Regions from separate parts of the Grylomicrobium aquisgranense genome, predicted to be linked through region 2. Evidence: predicted binding sites of a transcription regulator. Region 2 holds the regulator's gene; each other region holds the start of a gene.
The links. Region 2 encodes HrcA, which represses chaperone genes, less so after heat shock. Its sites were predicted from a motif close to TTTTAGCACTNNNNNNNNNNNAGTGCTAAAA; they were not measured.

Region 1 (2,267 bases), on a different contig from region 2:
TGGAAGGATTGATTCGTAAAGATATGGCTGCCCGGAAAGAAGATGCGCCGGAAGCGAAGAAGAAAGATAAAGAGAAAGACAAAGATAAAGAAAAGTCTGAAGATAAGAAGAAAAAAAAGAAAAAGGATAAGGACAGAAAGTAGTCCAAATCCAATTCCTTTGACAGGCACTGCCTGTCTTTTTTTATTTGAGAGGGGTTTATTCGATTGCGATATACTTTTTTTCAGGGATCTCTTTCTTGTCTTCCTTTGCCGGCAATTCAATTGTCAGCACGCCATCCTTGTAGGACGCATTGACATCGGAATCCTTCACCTGATTGCCGACATAGAAGCTGCGGCTGTAGGAACCATACCGTCTTTCACGGCGCAGTACCTTGCCCTTCTTGTCTTTCTCATCCTTGTTCTCATGACGTGATGCATGAATGCTCAATGTGCCATTCTCAAGTGTTACCTTGACATCATTCTTTGCAAAGCCCGGCAGATCTGTCTTCATGATATACTTGCCGTCTTTCTCAACCACATCTGTCTTCAGCACAGGCTCCTGATTGAACATCGGAACATCAAACCCATTGTCAAAGACATCATCAAACAGATCAAAATCATCTCTCACATCCGGCATGAACCTCATGGCAATCATCTCCTTTACTGATCAAACTTCGGTTTTCTGATTACTGGATATCAATATACTTCTTCTCTTCGGCTTCTTTCTTCTCAGCGGAAGGAACCGTCACAGTCAGAATACCGTTGTTATAGGACGCATGTACGTCGCTCTCCTTCACATGATCACCGACATAGAACGTTCTGCTCACGGCACCATAGCTGCGCTCGGAATGAATGACTTCACCCTTGGCGTCTTTCTCTTCTTTGCTCTCATTGCGCTGTGCACGGATCGTCAGCTCACCATTGTACAGAGAAATTCTGATATCATCCTTGTGATATCCCGGCAGCTCAACCTCTAAGCTGTAGCTGCCATCCTTCTTATGGACATCTGTTCTCATCAGACCTGTGGAATTCAGGCCAAACTCATTGAACATATCTTCAAACAAACTTCTTTCAGGTGCGTATCTCATGTTATTACCTCCCTGAGGCTCTCACCTCTTACACCCATAATAGTAATCACTTGTTTAGCACTGTCAATAGTTAAGTGCTAATTTTTTATAAATTCTTTTTATTTCATTTTAACTTATATGCTTATGTGTTCACTCATTTAACTATTCTAATTATCGTTTTGTTAAATATGATTTGATATATGCATGCAATTTATTTCTGATCATCATAAAGCATCAAAAAAGATCTGGCAGTTAATTAGTTTATATGCCAGATCTAATGTTTTGTTGAGATGTGTTCAGTGCTTATTTGACAGAATCATCGTCTGTTTCCGGTGTTTCTGCTTCTTTTGCGGATACTTCTTTCTCTTTGTCTGCTGTTTCCGCAGTCTCTTCATCTTCTTCCGGTTCCAGGATGGAGATGGTCTGTACTTTGGAATCACCGGAGACATGAATGAGTCTGACACCGGCTGCACTTCTGGAATAGACAGATACCTGTTTGAGCGAGATGCGGATGACGATACCGTCATTGGTCATGATCATGCAGTCTTCATCACCGTTGACGGCTTTCATGCATACCAGGCTGCCCGTCTTTTCGTTGATGCTGGCAGCTTTGACACCCTTGGCACCACGGTTTGTCTGTCTGTATTCTGACAGCAGTGATTTCTTGCCATAGCCGTTTTCGCTGACAGTGAGGATATACTGTCCTTCACTGTCCAGAGCCATGCCAATGACCGTACTGCCATCGGTATTGAAGCCTTTTACACCCATGGATCCTCTTCCACTTGGCCGGATCGAATCTTCAGCGAATCTGACTGCTTTGCCGTTGGAACCAGCCAGGATGATCTCATTGTGGCCGGTAGTGCCTTTGACAAAGGCAAGTTCATCATCATCACGCAGAGTAATAGCCTTCTTGCCATTCTTCATGATCGATTCAAATTCTGAAATTGGTGTTCTCTTGACCAGGCCGTTGCTTGTTGCAAAGAACAGGTATTTGACTTTGTCATCACCAGTGTCGGCATATGGCACCATGGCCTTGACCTTCTCTGTCTTATCCATTGGAATGATGTTGATCATCGGAATACCCTTTGATGTTCTGGAGAATTCAGGAATGTTATAGCCCTTGATCCGGAAGACTCTGCCGGTATTGGTGAAGACAAGCAGATAATCATGGGTCGACATGTTAATGAACTGGTCAATGACATCGTCATGATTGAGTTCC
Region 2 (2,267 bases):
TTTCTCAATCAGTCATCGCATCCTACCGCAGAGGTGATCTGCAATGAGAATCATTGCCGGCACCTATGCCAGCCGCCGCCTGGAGACATTAAAAGGACAGGCGACCCGGCCAACCCTTGATAAAGTCAAGGAAGCTGTCTTTTCAGCGCTTGGCGGCATGTTTGACGGCGGCACGATGCTTGATTTATACGCAGGCAGCGGTGCCATCGGTCTGGAGGCAGTTTCCAGAGGTATGAACCAGGCAGTCCTGGTGGACCAGAGCCATGCGGCAGCAGAAATCATCAGAAAGAACATTGCCTTGCTTGGCTGTCAGAAACAGACAAGACTTCTTGCCATGAATGACCGCAAGGCACTTTCCCTGCTGGCAAAAGAGGGCATGCAGTTTGATCTTGTCTATCTGGATCCGCCCTATGAAAAACAGCACAATGAGGAAGTCATGACGTACCTTGCTGAACATGGGATGCTGAAGAATGGCGCCAGGGTGGTTATCGAGGCAAAGAAAGAAGAAAACTATACGCAGGCGTTTGGACCGCTGCAGTATCAGAAAGAAAAAGTATATGGGATCATGAAGATCACATATTACCGGTTTGAGCAGAGCCATCCAGAAGAACGCAGTGAACAGGCAGGACAGGAATGAAGGGATTCCGGTCCTGCTTTTCATATACAAGGAAGAAAAATGAAAAACTGGAAAGAATTAGCACTTTATCCTTGACAGTGCTAACAGGTGGATGTACCATACTAGCAGGCAACAGGAAAGAGTGCTAAAGGAGGGATGCAAGGTGCTGACGCCAAGAAGAATTGAAATATTCAAAGCGATTGTAGATGAATATATCAAGACAGCTGAGCCAGTTGGTTCCAAGGCGCTGCAGCAGAAGTATCATCTCTCGTATTCATCAGCGACGATTCGCAATGATATGCAGGCTCTGGAAGAGATGGGGTATCTGGAAAAGACCCATACTTCTTCCGGAAGAATCCCCAGTACGCTTGGCTACAAGTTCTACTGTGAGAATCTGCTCAACGAAGCCCAGATGGACAAGAAGATGGAAGTTGCCATCAGCAGTGCCTTCGATGTCTCCAATATGAACATCGAAGAAGCAGTACATCAGTCATGCCGGATCCTGTCCGAGATGACCAATATGACCGCCGGTGCCATTGGCCCGGATTCCTCGGAACAGCAGCTTGAACATATCAAGCTGTTCCAGGTGGATCCGCGCAACTGCGTCGGAGTATTCATTACCAACACAGGCCATACCGAGACAAAGAATTTCCACTTCGACGATGACATTCCATTCTCCGATATGGAAAGCTGCACCGACATCCTGAACAGGGAACTGCACGGGGTGCCGATCGATGAGCTTCCTGAGCGGATGAAGGAAGTCAGACCGGAGCTGAATTCCAATGTCCAGAAGCACGATATTCTGTTCGCAGCATTCGTCAAGGCATTTGTGAAGTTCGCCAGTGACAACGTCTACTTCAGCGGCAAAGACCGGATCCTGTATCAGCCGGAGTTCGAAGATATCGACAAGCTGAAGAAGCTGATGGGCCTTCTTGAGGATTCTTCCTCAGATGCCTGGCGGCAGCTTCCCCATGAGAAAAACGCCGTTGCCGTTACTACCCAGCAGGGCGCCCATCTGACATGGATCGATGATGTTGCCGTGGTTTCCAGTCCATTCAAGGTACATGACGGTGAGCATGGCAGGCTGGTGGTCGTGGGACCGAGCCGGATGAATTATGACAAGGTTGTGGCCATGATTCAGTATGCAGCCAAGCTGATAGAAAAGATGTATGACGATTCAGATGAAGGAGGCAGCAGTCATCAAAAATGAGTGAAGAAGTAAAGAACGAAAAGCATTCTTCTCAGGAAGAAGTAAAGAAGCCTGAAAAAGAGAAGAACGAGCATAAACCGGAAACCGGTAAGAAGGAAGAGAAAAAGACGGAAAGCAAATCAATCTTTGATCACAAGAACAAGGAGATTGAAGAGCTGAAGAAAAAGAATGCCGAGCTTGAGACGCAGGTTGCCCAGCTCAAGAATGCGTATGCAAAAGCATATGCAGATACGGAAAATACCCGCAAGCGGCTGAACAAGGAATTTGAACAGCTCAGCAAGTACAAGATTCAGGATTTTGCATTGCAGGTATTACCGGTGCTGGATGACTGTGAGCGTGCCCTGGCGCAGGAAACCAAAGATGAAGCATACCGCAAGGGTGTGCAGATGATCCATGACAAACTTGCCGCGGCACTTGCAGCTGAGGGAGTCAGTGAGATCG
Region 3 (2,267 bases), on a different contig from region 2:
TCCCTTGAGATCAGGAAGCTCTACCGGTACACGGCGGTCGAAACGGCCCGGACGCAGCAGGGCAGGATCCAGAGATTCCGGACGGTTGGTCGCAGCCAGGATGACAACACCTGTGTTGGCTTCGAAGCCATCCATTTCGGTTAACAACTGGTTGAGTGTCTGTTCACGCTCATCGTTGCCGCCGGAGATGTTGCCGGCAGAACGCTTGCCGCCAATGGCATCGATCTCATCGATGAAGACGATACATGGAGCCTTTTCCTTGGCCTGCTTGAACAGGTCACGGACTTTGGAAGCACCCATACCAACAAACATTTCGACGAATTCAGAACCGGAGATAGAGAAGAACGGAACGTCGGATTCACCGGCAACGGCTTTGGCAAGCATCGTTTTGCCGGTTCCCGGAGGACCTACCAGCAGGATGCCCTTTGGCATCTTGGCACCGATCTTCTTGTACTTGCTTGGATCTTTGAGATAGTGGACGATTTCCATCAGGGAATCCTTGGCTTCATCTTCACCTGCCACATCCGAGAAGCGGATACCTTGCTGGGATTTGACATAGACACGGGCATTGGATTTGCCGATGTTGAAGCTCATGGCACCGCCGCCGTTTCCTCCACCGGTCATGCGCCGCATGAGCAGACGCCAGAAGGCCATTGCAATGACCAGAGGCACGATCCACTCAAGCAGGAATTCAACAATCGGAGAAGTCTGTTCCTGGATATCGGCTGTGAAGGTTACATTGTGTTCTGACAGACGCTCGGTCAAATTGGGATCATCCATCTTGCCGGTCTTATAAACAGTGTCGCCTTCTTTGAGTGTATACAGAATCTGATTCTCCTGTACTTCTACCTCCTTGACATCATCACTGTTTGTGGAATCGATGAACTCACTGTAGTTCTTCGAGACAACCTGGGCTTCCTTATAGGAAGGATAGGCAAACAGGTTCACGATCACCATCAGTAACATAATGATGGCGAAGTAGTAGAGCATAGGTTTCTTGTGCTGATCGTTATTGATATGAACCACCTTCTTTCAATAGGGCAATTTCATATTAGCACACTAATTACAGGAGTGCTAATTTTCTGCCTGAATTCTGTGTGAACAGTACACGGAATATATGATTAATGATACTTGAGAAAAGAGAAAAGAAAAAGGCTTTACAGCCTTTCAGGTCGGGATAACGGGATTTGAACCCATGACCTCTTCGTCCCTAACGAAGCGCGCTACCAAACTGCGCTATATCCCGGATCTATAAATGGATAAGACAGGCGTCCTCAGGCGGATTCGAACCGCCGACCTTCCGCTTAGGAGGCGGACGCTCTATCCAGCTGAGCTATGAGGACAACGCTTATATATTATACCGGTAAAAAGTGAGATTTCAACAACCGTGTTCAGGAGGGAGGGGCTGTGCTAGAATAGCCTGCAGGAGGATACTGCTTTGAAGAAAATCATTCTGATGGCAGTGCTTGTCATCTGTGCTGTTGTCTCACTTATATCAGGATTAAGCGCTGTAAATAAAGCTGTTGTGGTAGCTGTGTGTGCCTTTGGTTGCTTCTATGTGGCAAAACTGGACACGCCGAAGCAGGATCAGAAATGATCCTCTTTTTTTGCTTTCAGCGCTGTGAGTAATATCGTTTTTCTTTTATGGAAGCGGTATCAGGAATATATACAGACATATTGTACAGAAATAGTGAGTATGCGATCATAATACTCACTACGAATAATAATATACGATATAATACTCAAAAAAGTAATAATATGAAAGCTAGTATAAAGGTGCGGAAAGTAGGAGGGTACAGATATGGATATCAGAAAGATTGGAATTGGTGCTGTTGCATTGACAGCGGCTGTTACCGGCGGTTATCGGATGAATCAGAATCATCTGAAGAAAGTATCGCTGGCAGATATGCATGAAAATGCGGATGTGGTGTTTGACACAGACAGTGCAGATACCTATTCGTATGGGCAGGGCAGTTTGGATCCGATGGATGCCATTTCCTATGTCAATACAGATTATGATTACACATTGACAGCGGATACGGACAGCATTGATCTTTCCAAGCTTGGCTCTACAACAGTGACATATACACTGACTGTCACAGATCAGTATGGTCAGCAGGATACAAGAACATTCTCAAAGGTGTTTACCGTTGAGGATGATGAGGCTCCGGTCATTACATTGAATCAGGATGCAGTCGGCCTGGTGAAGGGAACGGATTATGATCCGGCTTCCAACATTGCCTCAGTCACAGACAATGTAGATCAGA

Region 1: MOZ60_RS01695 (Hsp20/alpha crystallin family protein) is a predicted target of HrcA. The motif match lies at 1,122-1,152, and genes of this name have one in related genera.
Region 3: ftsH (ATP-dependent zinc metalloprotease FtsH) is a predicted target of HrcA. The motif match lies at 1,050-1,080, and genes of this name have one in related genera.

Annotation. Positions count from the first base shown of each region.
Region 1 covers NZ_JALBUR010000002.1:115,381-117,647, forward strand. The annotation lists gene MOZ60_RS01685 (hypothetical protein) at 1-143, shown strand, start outside; gene MOZ60_RS01690 (Hsp20/alpha crystallin family protein) at 199-618, opposite strand; gene MOZ60_RS01695 (Hsp20/alpha crystallin family protein) at 668-1,069, opposite strand; gene gyrA (DNA gyrase subunit A) at 1,352-2,267, opposite strand, start outside.
Region 2 covers NZ_JALBUR010000007.1:70,534-72,800, reverse strand. The annotation lists gene MOZ60_RS04405 (FtsW/RodA/SpoVE family cell cycle protein) at 1-47, shown strand, start outside; gene rsmD (16S rRNA (guanine(966)-N(2))-methyltransferase RsmD) at 44-637, shown strand; gene hrcA (heat-inducible transcriptional repressor HrcA) at 780-1,826, shown strand; gene grpE (nucleotide exchange factor GrpE) at 1,823-2,267, shown strand, end outside.
Region 3 covers NZ_JALBUR010000010.1:63,835-66,101, reverse strand. The annotation lists gene ftsH (ATP-dependent zinc metalloprotease FtsH) at 1-990, opposite strand, end outside; tRNA gene MOZ60_RS05620 (tRNA-Pro) at 1,173-1,246, opposite strand; tRNA gene MOZ60_RS05615 (tRNA-Arg) at 1,270-1,343, opposite strand; gene MOZ60_RS05610 (hypothetical protein) at 1,439-1,597, shown strand; gene MOZ60_RS05605 (hypothetical protein) at 1,802-2,267, shown strand, end outside.